Regions from separate parts of the Amphibiibacter pelophylacis genome, predicted to be linked through region 1. Evidence: predicted binding sites of a transcription regulator. Region 1 holds the regulator's gene; the other holds the start of a gene.
What was found. Region 1 encodes FliA, which starts transcription of late flagellar genes. Its sites were predicted from a motif close to CTAAAGTTTNNNNNNNNNNNGCCGNTA; they were not measured.
Positions count from the first base shown of each region.

Region 2: a site for FliA is predicted at 2,243-2,269, ahead of fliD (flagellar filament capping protein FliD). Genes of this name have one in related genera too.

Region 1 covers NZ_JAWDIE010000004.1:102,971-110,650, reverse strand. Annotated here, with positions in the region: gene RV045_RS03715 (glycerate kinase type-2 family protein) at 1-635, opposite strand, end outside; gene RV045_RS03710 (hypothetical protein) at 642-1,130, opposite strand; gene aceA (isocitrate lyase) at 1,539-2,855, opposite strand; gene RV045_RS03700 (sialate O-acetylesterase) at 3,123-4,973, opposite strand; gene RV045_RS03695 (RNA polymerase sigma factor FliA) at 5,113-5,886, opposite strand; gene RV045_RS03690 (hypothetical protein) at 5,931-6,977, opposite strand; gene flhF (flagellar biosynthesis GTPase FlhF) at 6,985-7,680, opposite strand, start outside.
Region 2 covers NZ_JAWDIE010000014.1:31,634-39,313, forward strand. Annotated here, with positions in the region: gene aroC (chorismate synthase) at 1-739, shown strand, start outside; gene fliD (flagellar filament capping protein FliD) at 774-2,183, opposite strand; gene RV045_RS09830 (C40 family peptidase) at 2,343-2,990, opposite strand; gene RV045_RS09835 (hypothetical protein) at 3,319-3,660, shown strand; gene RV045_RS09840 (SLC13 family permease) at 3,686-4,822, opposite strand; gene RV045_RS09845 (putative bifunctional diguanylate cyclase/phosphodiesterase) at 5,081-7,606, shown strand; gene RV045_RS09850 (putative bifunctional diguanylate cyclase/phosphodiesterase) at 7,603-7,680, shown strand, end outside.

The DNA.
Region 1 (7,680 bases):
AGGGTGGGACCGCTGGCGATGGTGCCGGGATCGTCGCCCGGCACGTCGCTGATTGCCAGCGTCAGCACGGGCGCCAGGCCCGCTGCCAGCGCCAGGCGCCCGCCCTTGATGGCCGACAGGTGCTTGCGCACCGTGTTCATGGCCTCGATGGGCGCGCCGCTGGCCAGCAGTTCGCGGTGAATGCGCTGCTTGTCGGCCAGCGTCAGGCCGTCCACCGGCAGGCACAGCAGGGCCGAGCCGCCGCCTGACATCAACGCGATCACCAGATCATCTGGCCCCGGATTCTGCTGCCGCAGCCAGTCCAGCTGCAGGCGCGCAGCCTGTTCGCTGCGTGCATCGGGCACGGGGTGACGCGCCTCGTGGACGGTGATGCGCTGCGGCGTGCCCGGCGTCCGGGGCGGAATGTGGCCATCCCGGGTGACGACATGGCCGCTCAGCGGTGCGTCCAGCGGCCAGAGCGCTTCAAGCGCCTGCGCCATCGCTGCCGAGCCCTTGCCCGCACCCACCACCAGCGTGCGCCCCTTGGGCGGTGGCGGCAGGAAGGCGGGCAGGCGCAGGCGGGGCTGGGCGGCGTCCACGGCCGCGTCAAAAAGCTGGCGCAGCAGGGCGCGGGGGTGGGCGGTCTGGGCGCTCATGGGATTTCAGCGCAGCAGCGTGCGCGACTGTTTCAGCGCGGCGCTGCCCGCTTTGGGCTGCACCGAGGCGTTGTCGGGGTAGCTGCGGCCATCGAAGTTCAGCAGCACCTCGCCGCTGCCTTTGCTGTGCACGATCAGCGACGACCAGCCCTTGCTGCGCGTCTTCGCCAGCCGCACCGGGGTGTCCGCCACGCTGGTGTCACCGACAAGATGGAACTCGTGCGCGCTGCCCCGAAACACCAGCAGCGTGCAGCCGCCGGAGCCGCACCAGTCGCGTCCGCCCAGCAGCACAACGGCGTCAGGGCGGCCGTCGCGGTTCAGATCGACGCGCGCGGTGCGAAACGGCGGTACTTTGCTGGCGCCTTTGGATTTGACGAACTCGGCCACGGCGTCCGACACCGTGTGGCCCGAACAGGCCTGCGCGGCGGGGGCGGCGGCCAGCAGCAGGGCGGCGCACAAGGCCAGCGGGGTGGCGGTTCTGGGAAGATAGGGCATGGGTGTTCCTTGGGGTGATGGCGCTGTCAGTATCAACGATCCTCACGGGTGTGCCAAAGCCGCAGCACGTAGAGCGCCTTGCTGGTCCACTTCAGCTTCATCGGCGTGGTAGCGGGATCGGCTGGTCAGTGCCCAGGCTCTGGGCCCATGTCTGCACAGCTTCATGATCGATGACGCGACCAGCCGCCACGTCCGCCATCGCATCGAGGGTGAGGCTATCGCGCGCCTCCGGCTGGGTGATCCAGGCTTCCAGACTGGATTCGGGTAAGCGGTTCATACCGCTGATTGTCCCACTCCACGCGGCGGGTAGAGACCCGGATTAGCCCTGACCGATGCCGCTGCGGGCTTTTGCACCAACAAAAAAGCCACCCCTCCGGGTGGCTCTTTCCAGTCAGCGCAGCGCTCTGATCAGTGGAACTGTTCTTCTTCGGTCGAGCCGGTCAGGGCCTTCACGCTGGACGAACCGCCCTGGATGACGGTGGTCACGTCGTCGAAGTAGCCTGCGCCGACTTCCTGCTGGTGCGAGACGAAGGTGTAGCCTTTTTCGCGGGCCTTGAATTCCTGTTCCTGCACCTGCTCGACGTAGTGCTTCATGCCCTCGCCGCGCGCATAGGCGTGGGCGAACTGGAAGGTGTTGTACCAGTTGATGTGGATGCCCGCCAGGGTGATGAACTGGTATTTGTAACCCAGCGCCGACAGCTCGTCCTGAAAAGAGGCGATCTGCGCGTCGTTGAGGTTTTTCTTCCAGTTGAAGCTGGGCGAGCAGTTGTAGCTCAGCAGCTTGCCGGGGCAGGCGGCGTGCACGGCCTGGGCGAATTCGCGGGCGAAGCCGATGTCGGGCACGCCGGTTTCGCACCACACCAGGTCGGCGTAGGGGGCGTAGGCCACGCCACGGCTGATGGCCTGCTCCAGACCGTTCTTCACGCGGTAGAAGCCCTCTTGCGTGCGCTCGCCGGTCAGGAAGGCCTTGTCGTTGGCGTCGTGATCGGAGGTGATCAGGTTGGCGGCTTCGGCGTCGGTGCGCGCCAGGATGATGGTGGGCACGCCCATGACGTCGGCGGCGAAGCGCGCGGCGACCAGCTTCTCGATGGCTTCCTGCGTGGGCACCAGCACCTTGCCGCCCATGTGGCCGCACTTCTTCACGGCGGCCAGCTGGTCTTCAAAGTGCACGCCAGCGGCGCCAGCGGCGATCATGTTCTTCATCAGTTCGAAGGCGTTCAGCACGCCGCCGAAACCGGCTTCCGCGTCGGCCACGATGGGCAGGAAGTAATCGACAAAGTCCTTGTCGCCGGGGTTGATGTCGCGGCTCCACTGGATTTCGTCGGCGCGCTTGAAGGTGTTGTTGATGCGGCGCACCATGGTCGGCACCGAGTCGTAGGCGTACAGCGACTGGTCGGGGTACATGGTCTCGGAGGTGTTGCCGTCGGCGGCGACCTGCCAGCCCGACAGGTACACCGCTTCCAGACCGGCCTTGGCCTGCTGCATGGCCTGGCCAGCGGTGATGGCGCCAAAGGCGTTCACATAGCCCTTGGCGGCTTCGCCGTTGACCAGCGCCCACAGGCGCTCGGCGCCACGGCGGGCCAGGGTGTATTCGGGCTGCAGGCTGCCACGCAGACGAACGACGTCTTCAGCGCTGTAAGGCCGTTTCACGGACGACCAGCGGCTGTTGTCAGCCCAGTCTTTTTTGAGGGCAGCGATCTGCTGTTCACGGGTGGCTTGTGTCATGGAAAGCTCCTTGGAAGGCTTGGAAGAGAAGGATGGAAGAGGGCGGTTCAGGGCGATTGCGGGTGAAAGCGGTTCGCCTGAAGCGGATCGCCGCATTCTAACGCCACTATCAAAGACAACTTATGTCTTATATAAGATTGGAGCAAAAAAATGCTGAAGACAGGCTTCAGCAGGTTCTGAATCAGGGCGGGCGCCGGGGTTCCGCTGTTCCGTCAATGGTGGCGGCCCCGGCGTGGCGTTCAGGTCAGGGGATCAAGGGGCAGTGGGTCAGGGCGCCGGAACCGCCACGATGCGGTGCGCGGCCTGCCAGCGGCTGGATTGCCAGTCGCCGCTGGGCAGGCGCAGGCGGTGCGTTGCGCTGTCCGACTGCTCGACCAGGAAGCGGAGGGGCGTGGCGCGGCCGCTGGCATCGACGGCGTGGACGAAGTAGCGGGTCTGGCTGTCCAGCACGGCGTCATTGCCGAAGGTGAACGTGGCCGGCGTACCGCGCGCCACCGTTCCGTCCAGCGTCAGGGCGTTCAGCGAGCGGGCCACAGGCACGAGGCCCTGAGCGTCCTGGCTGATCTGCAGGTAGGCGGCCGGAAAAGTGGCGCCCGGAATCAGACCGCCCGCCTGCAGCTGCAGCTTCTGGATGCGCCAGCGCGGCGCTGTGCTGGCGTCGGTGTCGCCCGCCAGGCCCAGATCAAAGCCGGTGTACGTGCCGTGGCCACCGGTGGCCAGCGGGGCAGAGGGCGTCAGCAGGCGCGTGCCTTCGGGCGGTGCGGCGGTGGTGATCTGCACGCTGGGCTGCCAGCCGCTGTCGATGACGCGGCCGCCTTTGCCCAGCAGCTGCAGCGCACCGTCAGCCCCGGGGCTGGCCCGGAAGCGCGCCCAGGCCGGCTGGCCCTGGGCGGTCACAAACACCAGGCGGTAGCGCGCCTGGCGGTCCAGCCAGGTGTCGGGCGCGAACAGGAAAGGCATGTCCTGATCCATCAGCGCGGCGGGCGCGATGGCGTTCTGCGAGGTGGCCACCGGGCGCAGGGGCAGGCCGTCGCCGGATTCCTGCCAGATCTGCGCGTTCACGGGCGTGGTGTCGGCAGCCACGCTCGTGCTGCCGCCGATCAGGCGGATGCGGTCCAGCAGCACCAGGCGCTGGGGCGCAGCCTCGCGCTGGCTGACTGTCAGCGCGGCGGCATCCAGCGCAAAGCGCAGACCGGTGTAATAGCCCTGACCGGTCGGCGCTGCATTCTGCCAGCGCACGCTGTTGGGGAAGGCCATCAGTTGGCCCAGCTCGCGGGCGTAGCGGCAGCCGATGTCCAGCTGGTCGATCGCATTGAAGTGCACGCCATCCCAAAGCGGTGTGCCCTGCGTGGGCACCCAGGCGTAGCGCTGGGGCTGCTGCTGCACCAGGCCGCGGAACTGCGCGACCGTCACGGGCCAGGCGGTGCCTTTGGGTCGGGTGGGTTCGCCCAGAACGGCCACCAGGGGCTTGGCCGCACCCAGATCGTGGCCCAGACGATCCACCAGGCGCTGCAGGCGCACGGCGGTCTGGCTGGCCTCGGCATCGGTGTTGGATTCGCCCTGCAGGTACATCAGCGCTGACCAGGTCGGGGTCACCCCGGCCGGGAGCTTGCCCACCGCCGTGCGGAAGGTGGAGATCACCTTGGTGTAGGCGTGGTGATCGGCCGAATCCGGATCCCACAGGCCGTTACCGCCCCCGCCGCGCGAGGCCTTGACGATGCCGAACTGGCGGTAGCCCTGGGCGAGGGCGCAGCGCGCCATACCCACTTCGGGGCCCCACAGCGCGGTGCCTTTGCCCACGTAGATGTAGTTGGGCTGGGCCACGATGGGGCCCCAGGCCGTGGCGCCACCCAGAGCGGCATCGTCCGATGGGGAGGGGCCTGCAAAGTTGTCCCACCAGAAATACTTCCAGCCGGGCTGCTCGCTGGGGAACTGGCCCAGCCGCAAGCTGGAGGGCAGCGCGGCCGGGGTGTTGCCCAGCGTGCCCAGCGAGTTGGATTGGCCGGTCAGGCCGATCAGGTACAGCGGTTCGGCCTGCGCGGCGTGCAGCGGCACGAGGGCCAGAGCGGCCAGGCTGGCGAGTGCCAGAACGGTGGGTTTCAGGGAGATTCGGGGCATGGGGGGAGACGCGGGCAGCGCGGAAGTCAGCGGAATTCGCGTGAAAATATCACGCGCCAGCCGTTGACGGGAACTTTATGCCCCGGCTCGCCACGCTGTCGCTGCCGCGCGACAGCTGCGGCCCGTCAGCCCCCGCCCCTCAGCGCTTCTCGGCCTGCCAGGCGCGCAGCTTGGTGCGCAGGCGGGTGATGGTCTGGCTGTGCAGCTGGCAGACGCGCGATTCGGTCACGCCCAGCACCAGGGCGATTTCCTTCAGGTTCATATCGTGCTCGTAGTACATGCTCATGATGTACTGCTCGCGCTCGGGCAGCTTCTTGATGGCATCGACCAGCGCCTGGCGCATGCGCTGGTCCTGCAGGCGGTGGAAGGGGTTGCTGGCTTCGTCCACGACGTGACGGTCGAGGTAGTTCTCGTCGCCCTCGTCGCCCGACAGATCTTCCAGATACAGCAGCTGCGTGCCGCGCACCTTGCCCAGCATCTCTTGATAATCGGTCAGCGACAGACCCAGCTCGGCGGCGATCTCGGCCTCCAGCGGCATGCGGCCCAGCTTCTGCTCCAGACGGTGGACGGCGGTTTCGATGTTGCGCTGCTGCTTGCGGTCGCCCCGGCTCATCCAGTCGTTGGCGCGCAGCTCGTCGAGCATCGCGCCCCGGATGCGCTGGGTGGCGAAGGTCTCGAACTGCACCCCCTGGCCCGGATCGAAGCGGGTGAGCGCATCGTTCAGGCCGATCATGCCGACCTGGATGAGATCGTCCAGCATCACATTGGGCGGCAGTTTGACGATCATCTGGTGCGCCAGCCGTCGCACCAGCACGCTGTACTGGCGCAGCAGGGCGTTGGTGTTCAGGCGGCCTTGCGCGGTGTAGGTGGCCGCCGAGGGCACTGCGGTGGCGCTGGAAGGGGTGGCGTTCAAATCGGCTCCCGGTACTGCGGATGGGTCAGGCAAAGAAGGGGCGGTCATGGCGTGCTGGACAGCAGCACCCCGGGTGAGGGCTGGACAGGACCGCTGTCCAGCAGGCTCTCCATCCAGTCGGGCGGGACGCCGTCGGTGGCCTGCGGCAGCGGCTGGCGGGCGGTGATGCGCTGGCCCGTGGCGCGCAGCGCCGGGGCCGCAGCGGGCGCCTCCAAGGGCGGCTGGGCCGGTGCTGCAGCCGCCTCGTCGCCCCGGAAGGCGCGAATCTGCCCCTGCGTGAGCGCAGTGAAAGCCTCGTCCCAGGCCAGTGCGGGCGTGCCCCGGTGGACATCCAGCGCGGTCGCACTGATGTGACCGCTGGCGTCGCGCTGCACGTCCACGCAGCTCAGCAGGCTGGCTTCCAGAAAGTGCGTCATGCACGAGGACATGGCCGTGGCGATGCGCCCGCTGGCCACGGGCTGGGCCGAACCCGGCACCACGGCGCGCGCGGCCGAGGGCGGCGAGCCAGCGGCCTGCGCATGCGCCGCAGTCTGCGCGGCCAGATCAGCGGCCTCGCTGGCGATCAGCACATCGCAGGTGCGCAGGCCCAAGCGCAGGTTGAGCAGCTTGAAGCTGGCGTAAGCGTCCAGCACGCTGTCCACGCGGCTGTCGGTCAGCACCACCGGGCGCACGCTCTGTCCGGCAAAGAGGCGGACCAGATCGGGCGCGCTGGCGTGCAGCAGCACCACGGCGTCTTCGGGCAGGCAGGCCTGGATGGCGTGCAGGAAGTGGACGGCATCGCCGTGCACATCCAGAAAATGGCGCGGCAGGCCCCGGGCGGCGAGGTAGGAGACCCCGTCGGCCACGGGCTCCAGGCAGCATTCCAGGCTGACCGTGGCCAGCTCGGCGGGCTCGGGCGCCAGCGGCCCGGCATCGACGACGACCACGCGCTCGTTGCGCTGGGTGAAGGCGACGGTGAGCGATTCCAGCAGCTGGCGGCTGGCCACGTAGGGGTTGGAGACGACCGGAATCCAGCACACGCGGTGCTGCGGGCGGAACAGGCGGCGCAGGCCTTCGGCCTGATCGGGGGCGGGAGCGGTGGGCAGTGCCATCGGGACCTCAGCCGTGCAGGGCCACGCCGGGGCGTCCCTGACGGGCCGGGGGTGGCATGAAGGCGATGGTGGCGTCGCGCTCGCCAAAGCGGAAGGCGGGAGCGCTGACGGTGCTCATGGCGCGCTGAACCAGCGCCTGCGGCGACAGGCGGTGCCAGTCCTCGGGCACGCGCTGGCCGTTGGCCACGCCGACCACGCGCAGGCGGTGGCGCAGCGCCACGTCCAGCGCCGGGCCGAGCTTGAGCGTTTCGTCCACCTTGGACAGGATCACGCCGTGGCAGCTGTGGCCGCTGTAGGCCACGGTGACATCTTCCAGTGTGTCGCCCTGCGCCGAGGCGTTGAGCACCAGCACGTGGCGGATGTCGGGGCGGGTGACCATGTCCAGCAGCTCGCGGGTGCGGTGATCGCGCTGGGCCATGCCGGCCGTGTCGATCAGCACCATGCGCTTGCCCGACAGCAGCGTCAGCAGATCTTCCAGAGACGATCTGTCGTGCGCCGTGTGCACCGGAACGCCCAGGATGCGGCCGTAGGCGCGCAATTGCTCCTGCGCGCCCAGGCGGTAGGCGTCCAGGGTGATCAGGCCCAGCCCGGCGGTGCCGTGCTTCATGGCGAAGGCGGCGGCCAGCTTGGCCGTGGTCGTGGTCTTGCCCACGCCAGTGCTGCCTATCATGGCGTAGATGCCGCCATCGTCCTCCAGTGGGGC
Region 2 (7,680 bases), on a different contig from region 1:
GCGCGGTGGCGGGCGCTCGTCGGCGCGGCTGACCGCGCCCACGGTGGCCGCTGGCGCTGTGGCGCGCAAATGGCTGCTGGAGCACGCGGGCGTGCGCATCACGGGCTGGATGTCGCAGATGGGCGCGCGCGTCATCCCTTTCGAGGGCTTTGAACACATCGCCAACAACCCCTTCTTCGCGGCCAACGCCAGCCTGATCGCGCAGCTGGAGGAAGACATCCGGGCGCTCAAGGGCGATTCGGTGGGCGCGCGCATCGAGGTGCTGGCCACCGGCGTGCCGCCCGGCTGGGGCGAGCCGATTTACGACCGCCTGGATGCCGACATCGCGCACGCCATGATGGGCCTGAACGCCGTCAAAGGCGTGGAGATCGGTGACGGCTTCGCCAGCGTCGCACAAAAAGGCAGCGAGCACGGCGACGAAATGACGCCCGAGGGCTTTGTCAGCAACCACGCGGGCGGGGTGCTGGGTGGCGTGTCATCGGGGCAGGACATCCGCGTGTCCCTGGCCATCAAGCCGACCAGCTCGATCAGCCTCGAGCGCCGCTCGGTCACCCGCGACGGCGAACCGACCACCGTCGTGACCAAGGGCCGCCACGACCCCTGCGTGGGCATCCGCGCCACGCCCATCGCCGAGGCGCTGCTGGCCATTGTCCTGATGGATCACGCCCTGCGCCACCGCGCCCAGTGCGGCGACGTACGCCACACCGTGATGCCGGTTCCGGCACGCCGCCCGGGCTGAACCGGCAAGCGGCGCGCCAGCCGCGTCTGGCTGGTCAGGCGTAGCGGTTCAGTGCGGCCAGCTGCGTCGTGACATAGCTTTGCAGCGCATTGTTCTTGGACGCAATCGTGTCCAGACGCTGGAACTGGGTCTGCAGACGGGCGGCATTGCTGTCAGCCCGCTCGGTGACTTTGTCCTGATTGGCCTGGTTGCTTTTGATCAGCTTGTTCAGCCCTTCGGTGCGGTTGTCCAGCAGCCCGCCGGTGTCCAGAACGGCTTTGGTGGTCTGGGCCATGCGCGCCATGATGCCGATGCCATTGCCGTTGGCATCACCGGCCGTCGAGAAGGCCTTCTGCAGTGCGGCCGGGTTGTCCTGGAGCGCCTTGGTGAATTTGCTTTTGTCCAGGCTGAGCACGCCGTCGCTGCCGACCGACAGGCCAAAGCTGCTGGCCAGCTGCAGGCTGCCGTCGATGGTGGTGCCGCCTGTCAGCGCCTGGCGCATCTGGCGCTGCAGGCCAATGGTGGCCGAATCGCCCTGCAGGGCACCGCCTTTTTTGGTGGCCGCGTCGTATTTGGTCTGGTCTTTTACAAATTTCGAGTAGTCGTTGTAGACCTTCACGAAGTTGTCCATGGCCTTCATCAGCTCGTCACTGCTGTTGGCCACGCTGACCTGCACGGGTTTGTTCGCTTCGGTGAGCGCGCTGACCGTGATGTCCACGTTCTGCATCACGCTCTTGAAGGTGTTGCTGCTGCTGGTGACGGCCACGCCGTTGATGGTGGCTTTGGCGTCCTGGCCTTTGGCCGTTTCAGCCATCGCCGCCTGGCTGGCGCCAAAAGACATATTGAATGAGATGTTCGCCACCGCCGCCTTGCTGGCGCTGTTGTCGGTGATGTCCACCGAGAAGGTGTTGCTGGCGCCACCGTCGGCCGACTGGTAGACCAGGGTCTTGCCCTGTTCGCCGCTGATCACGGTGGCGGTGACGCCCGCCTTGGCGTCGTTGATCTTGCGCGCCACGGATTCCAGGCTGGCGCTGTCTGACCCCAGGTTCAGCGTCACCGGACTCTTGCTGCCCGACTTGATGGTGATTTCGCCCACGCTGAAGGTCTGGTCCTTGGCGATCAGGGCCGACTGTGCGGTCTGCGGTTTGGCCAGCTGCTCGACCGAGACCGAGAAATTGCCCGGCACCGCGCCCGAACTGGACGTGACCTTGAGCGTTTTCTCATCGCTGCTGGTCGATGTGGTGTTGGCCCACAGCTCGGGCTTGCTCAGCGCCTGCGCGGCGTCGCGGATGTTGGTGACATAGCTCTTCATCAGCCCGACGCTGGACAGCTGGGCATTGAGCTTGCTGGCCGTGGTCTGCAGCGGCTTGAGCGCCTGCAGATCCACCGCCCGCAGCTGGGAGATCATGCTGCTGACGTCCAGCCCCGAGCCGATGCCTGCGAATGAAAATGAACCGGTTGCCATGTCGCCCTCCAGGTGATTCTGTGATGGCGCTCCGTCCAAACGTGGAGCCCCTGGGCAGTTATCGGCGGCCGTTCGGCAGACTTGAGGCCCCGGGCCGGGGGTAGATCGAAAAAAAACAGCGGCCGACTGGCCGCTGTTTCGGGGGAGCAGACCGGCTCTTCAGCGCGACGCGAAGGCGGCGATGTCGTCCGGGGCCGAGGCTGAAGCGGTGCGCATCTGCGTGGCGCGGCGGGCGCCGTCAAAACGGGCGCTCCAGTAAGAGTTGGCGATGCGGTCCACGCGAACCACCGAACCCGTGCGCGGGCTGTGCACAAACTTGCCGTCACCCAGATAGATCCCGACGTGCGAGAAATCGCGGCGCATGGTGTTGAAAAACACCAGATCGCCGGGCTGCAGGTCGCTGCGGTCGACTTTCAGGAAACCGGCGTAGTGGGCCTGCTCGGCGGCTGTGCGCGGAATGGTGATGCCCAGGGTCTTCTCGAAGACATAGCGGGTGAAGCCGCTGCAGTCAAAGCCGCGCGCCGTGGTGCCGCCGTAGCGGTAGGGAACGCCCAGGTAATCCAGCGCGGTGTCGATCATGGACGAGGCCTTGTCGCGCAGGTTGCTGGTGATTTCGGCGGGGGAGATGTTCTGGATGATGTCGCCCAGGCTGTGCTGGCGGAGCATCTGCATCATGGCGTCGCCCTGATCGGGGGGCGGGCCACCTGCGCTGCCGTCAGCCGGAGCGGCGTGGGCTGCATGGATCGACAGGGCCAGACAGGCGCAGACAAGAAACTGGGGAGCAAAGCGGCGTGCGTGTGGGGGCATCGTCGTGTCGTTGTATAAAAGAGACAAAGCGGGATCGCAAAAACAGGCCGAAGGATACCGGTGGCCCGGCAGAGCGTCAAGGCTTTTTTCAGGGTTTTTTCAAAAGAATCAAACTCTTGGCGATGTTTCAGGACTTAAATCAGGGAAATCACCTAAATCGGAAAAGGTGTTTTCGCCGCGTCGTGGCAGAACGCTGCAAGACTGAAATGAGGGTGTAAGCCCGGTCTGATCCAGCGGACTGGAGCGGTCCGGTTCGCCAGAATGGGTTGAAGATGCTCTGGCGTGCGCCAGAGCCACAAACCCCGCCTGAACCGGCCAAGGAACCCCCATGAAAGACGCCCTGCTGATGACGCTGATTGCTGCTGCCGAAATGGACAGGCCGCTGGAACAGGGCGTGACCCTGCTGGTCGACGGCTTCCTGGTGTCGGGCGAAATCGTCAGTTTTGCCCAGTACCTGCACCACAACAGCGCGGTCGAAGGCGTGGAGCGCTTCATCCAGCAGTCCGGCGGCAATGCCAGCCCGGCCGGGGCGCCCAACTTCATCCACCTGAAGAATGCGCGCTTTTACACCGCCAGCGGCCAGTCGGTGCCCTCCGACGACGGCGTGTACTGGCGCGGCGCGGTCGAGGCCGTCAGCGGCTTTTCGTTTGGCGTGATCCAGCTGGACTGACTACGCCGGTGTGGCTGTGCGCCCTTCAGGCCAGCCCGGGCCAGACGCGCAGCAGCAGCCATCCCAGCAGCAGATTCAGACCCAGCAGCGGCACGGACCAGGCATGGAAAGCGCCCCAGCGGCCCTCCGCCCCCAGCTGGCGCAGGGCGATCAGATTGGCCAGCGAGCCCAGCACGAAGCCGTACCCCCCCACGTTGACGGCGTAGGCCAGCAGCGCGCCGGGCGGCTGGCTGTGCAGCAAGAGCATGGTTGCTGGCACGTTGCTGATGAGCTGCGACAGCCCCACCGCGCCCAGATAGCGGACGGTTTCGCCCGCGCCGGCCAGTTCCGTCAGGGCGGTGTTGATCAGCGGCAGCGAGGCCAGCAGCTGGATGTCGATGAACATCAGCGCGAACACTGCCAGCAGCGGCCAGTCCACCTTGAGCAGCAGGCGCCAGCGCAGTGCCGCCAGCCCGGCCAGCGTCAGCGCCAGGCCCGCCAGCGGCTGCTGCAGGTGCAGCGCCAGCAGAAACAGCCCATACAGCGCGCAGGACAGGGCCAGCAGCGGCCGGTCCGTGGCGCTGCGCCCGGCGTCTGGCGCGGGCGCGCAGGGCTGGCCGGAGAACACGGCGGCCGTCAGCGCCAGCAGCGTGGCCAGGCTGGCCAGCGCCAGCGGTGCCATCTGGGCCACGAAGGCGGCGGGGCTCAGCCCCGACTGCTGCCACAGCAGGATGTTCTGCGGATTGCCGATGGGGCTGAGCAGCGATCCGGCGTTGACCGCCATGGCCTGGAAAATCACCAGCCGCGCCACAGGAAGGTCGGCGCGACCGCGCAGCGTCAGGGTCAGCGGCACGGTGATGAACAGGGCCACGTCGTTGGTCAGCACGGTGGACAGCGCCGCCGCCGCCAGCACCAGGAAGAGCGCCAGGCGGCGCGGACTGTCCAGGTGGTGCATCAGGCGCAGCGCCAGCGGGGCCAGCGCGCCGCTGGACTGCAGCCCCTGCGTCAGGGCCAGCAGGGCGGCCAGGGTGGCCAGCGTGGGCCAGTCTATGGCCTGCGGGTAGTTCAGCGCATCGTGCGGGTGCACCAGCGCCCAGAGCACGGCGGGCAGCAGCAGGGCCAGCAGAAAGCGCTCGCGTCGCAGGCGCTGCGCCAGACCCAGCACGGTCGTCAGAAGAGGCATGGCGCCATTCCCGGGCAAAGGGCAGATTCTATCGGCGCGCTGCGCCAGGCGCTGAGCCGTGCCAGATCGAGTCAGCCCGCTGGGCCGTTAAATCTGGCACGGATTCATGGCCCGGAGACCACGGTTGCCGTGACAGAATCCCGTGACATTGGGTTATTCCGTGGCGAAAAAAGCAATATAGAAGGCAACAGGCCTGAGTGTCTGTCGCCCACAGCAGAGCCCTTCCGGCAGACCGATCCAGACAAGGCGCAGCAAGCGATGAGACTCAAGGCGTGGTGGCAGTCCTGCCGTGAGCCCCTGCGGCGCACGGTGGGTCACAGTGCGCCACTGGCGGCCCTGGTGGTCACCAACGCGGCGCTGGCCTGGCTGGGTTTCAGCGTGATGGACGGCGCGCGCGCCTTCATTGCCGGGGAAAGCCAGTGGTCGCGCGCGCAGAAAGACGCTGTCTTTTACCTGGATGAGTACAACCGCAGCGGGCGGCCGCAGGATCTGGCGGCCTTTCGCACCGCCATTCACATTCCTGTCAGCGCCAGCCTGGCCAAGCGCGCCATGGATGCGCGCGAGCCTGATCTGGACGCGGCTGCGCGCCATTTCCGGGCGATGAATCTCTACCCGCCCGACGTGCCGCGCATGATCTGGCTTTACACGCACTTCCGCCACCTGTCGCTGCTGCGGCCGTCGGAGCAGCTCTGGCAGGAGGTGCTGCCGCAGCTGGAGGAGCTGGTTGCGCTGGCCGATGCCATGGAAGCCAGCGTGCGCCAGGGCCGGCATACGCCGCAGGCCATTGCGCGCTATGACCAGCGCGTGGCGGCGCTGCGCCAGACCATGCAGCTGCTGGCGACGCGCTTTTCCGCCCGCCTCAACGAGGCCACGGTCACCGTAGAGAACGGCCTGCGCATCATGGTGCCGCTGCAGATCGTGCTGCTGCTGGCGGCGGGCATGTGGGCCTCGCTGGTGATGATCCGCCGCGGCTACGACAGCGAAAAAGACGTCATCGAAACCCAGCGGCGCTGGCGTTATGCGGTCGAGGGGGTCAACGACGCGGTCTGGGATCTGGATGTGGACGCCGGCGTGGCCCAGGTGTCGCGCCGCTGGTTCACCCAGCTGGGCTATCCCGATCCGGGGGTGGATTTCAGCGACGTGCTGCGCGAGCAGATGGTGGCCCACATCCATCCCGAAGACAGCCCCCGCGTGCTGGCCCAGATCGAGCGGCTGCGCACGGGGCCAGAGCTGAACGCCATCGAGTACGAGTTCCGCTACCGCTGCCGCGACGGCAGTTACCGCTGGATGCAGTCGCGCGTGTGGGTGATTTCGCGCCGTCCGGGCGGTGCGCTGGAGCGCCTGGTGGGCGTCAACAGCGACATCCACGACCGCCACGAGATCGAGCAGCGCCTGCGCCACATTGCCTATCACGACAGCCTGACTGGTCTGCCCAACCGCCTGCACTTTGCCCGCGTGCTGGCCCAGCGTCTCGATGCGGCGCGCATTGGCGGGCTGAGCTTCGCTGTGCTGGCCATTGATCTGGACCGCTTCAAGGATGTCAACGAGGAGCACGGCCGCCGCGTCGGCGACGCGCTGCTGCAGCAGCTGATCGTGCGGCTGACGCCGCAGCTGGCCGCGCAGGATGTGCTGTCCCGTGTGGCGGGCGACGAGTTTCGCGTCCTGCTGGCCGATGTCGATTCTCCCCAGCGCCTGCGCCAGCGCGTGGCGGCGCTGATGCAGCAGGTCGAGTCGCCGTTCCAGATCGATGGCCACGCGATCAGTCTGGGGATGTCGCTGGGTTCGGCAGTCTACCCGCGCGACAGCCACAGCGCCGACGAGCTGCTGGCCGACGTGGAATCGGCGCTGGCGCAGGCCAAGGCGCTGGGCCGGGGCCGCCACGAGGATTACAACCCCGTGCTGCAGCAGATGGTGCGCGAGCGCCGCCACCTGGCGGCCGACCTGCGCCGGGCGGTGGATGCGGGCGAGCTGTTTCTGGTCTACCAGCCCATCGTCCACCTGGCCAGCCAGCGCGTGCACAAGGCCGAGGTGCTGCTGCGCTGGAAGCACCCGCAGCGCGGCCTGATCAGCCCGGCCGAGTTCATCCCCGTGGCCGAGGAAACCGGCCTCATCCTGCCCATCGGGCAGTGGGTGCTGGAGCAGTCGGTGCGCGATCTGGCCGTGCTGCGCGCGGCGCTGGGCGACACCTTCCAGGTGTCGGTGAACAAATCGCCGCGCCAGTTCCTCAACGACGCCCGCCTGGCCGTGCCGCGCGAAAAAGCCGCGCTGGGCGAGCTGGCGGGCAGCAGCCTGTGCGTGGAAATCACCGAAAGCATGCTGATGGAAGCCAGCCCGGCGGTGAAGGACAAGTTCATGCAGCTGCGCGACATGGGCGTGCAGGTCTCGCTGGACGATTTTGGCACGGGCTATTCCTCGCTGGCTTATCTGAAAATGTTTGACATCGATTACATCAAGATTGACCGCAGCTTTGTCAAAAACCTGGCGCCGGGCAGCAGCGACCAGGTGCTGTGCGAGGCCATGATCGTCATGGCGCACCGCCTGGGCGTGAAAGTGATCGCCGAAGGCGTCGAAGAAGCGCAGCAGCTGGCCGTGCTGGCCGAAGCGGGCTGCGATTACATCCAGGGCTTCCACTTCTGCCCGCCCGTCGTCCTGGCCGAGCTGGTCGACTGGGTGCGGCGCCACCACGGCGTGTCCGGCCCTGTCGCGGGCCCGGCCCCCGCACCGCTGCCTTTGACGTCTTCGCTGGCTGCGCTGCCCGCGCCGCTGAACGGGGTTGCGTCATGATGGTCCCCCACAAACCGCCCCCGTCCTCCTGGCGCGAGCCGCTGCGACGCGAGTGGCACTTTTCCTGGCCGTTT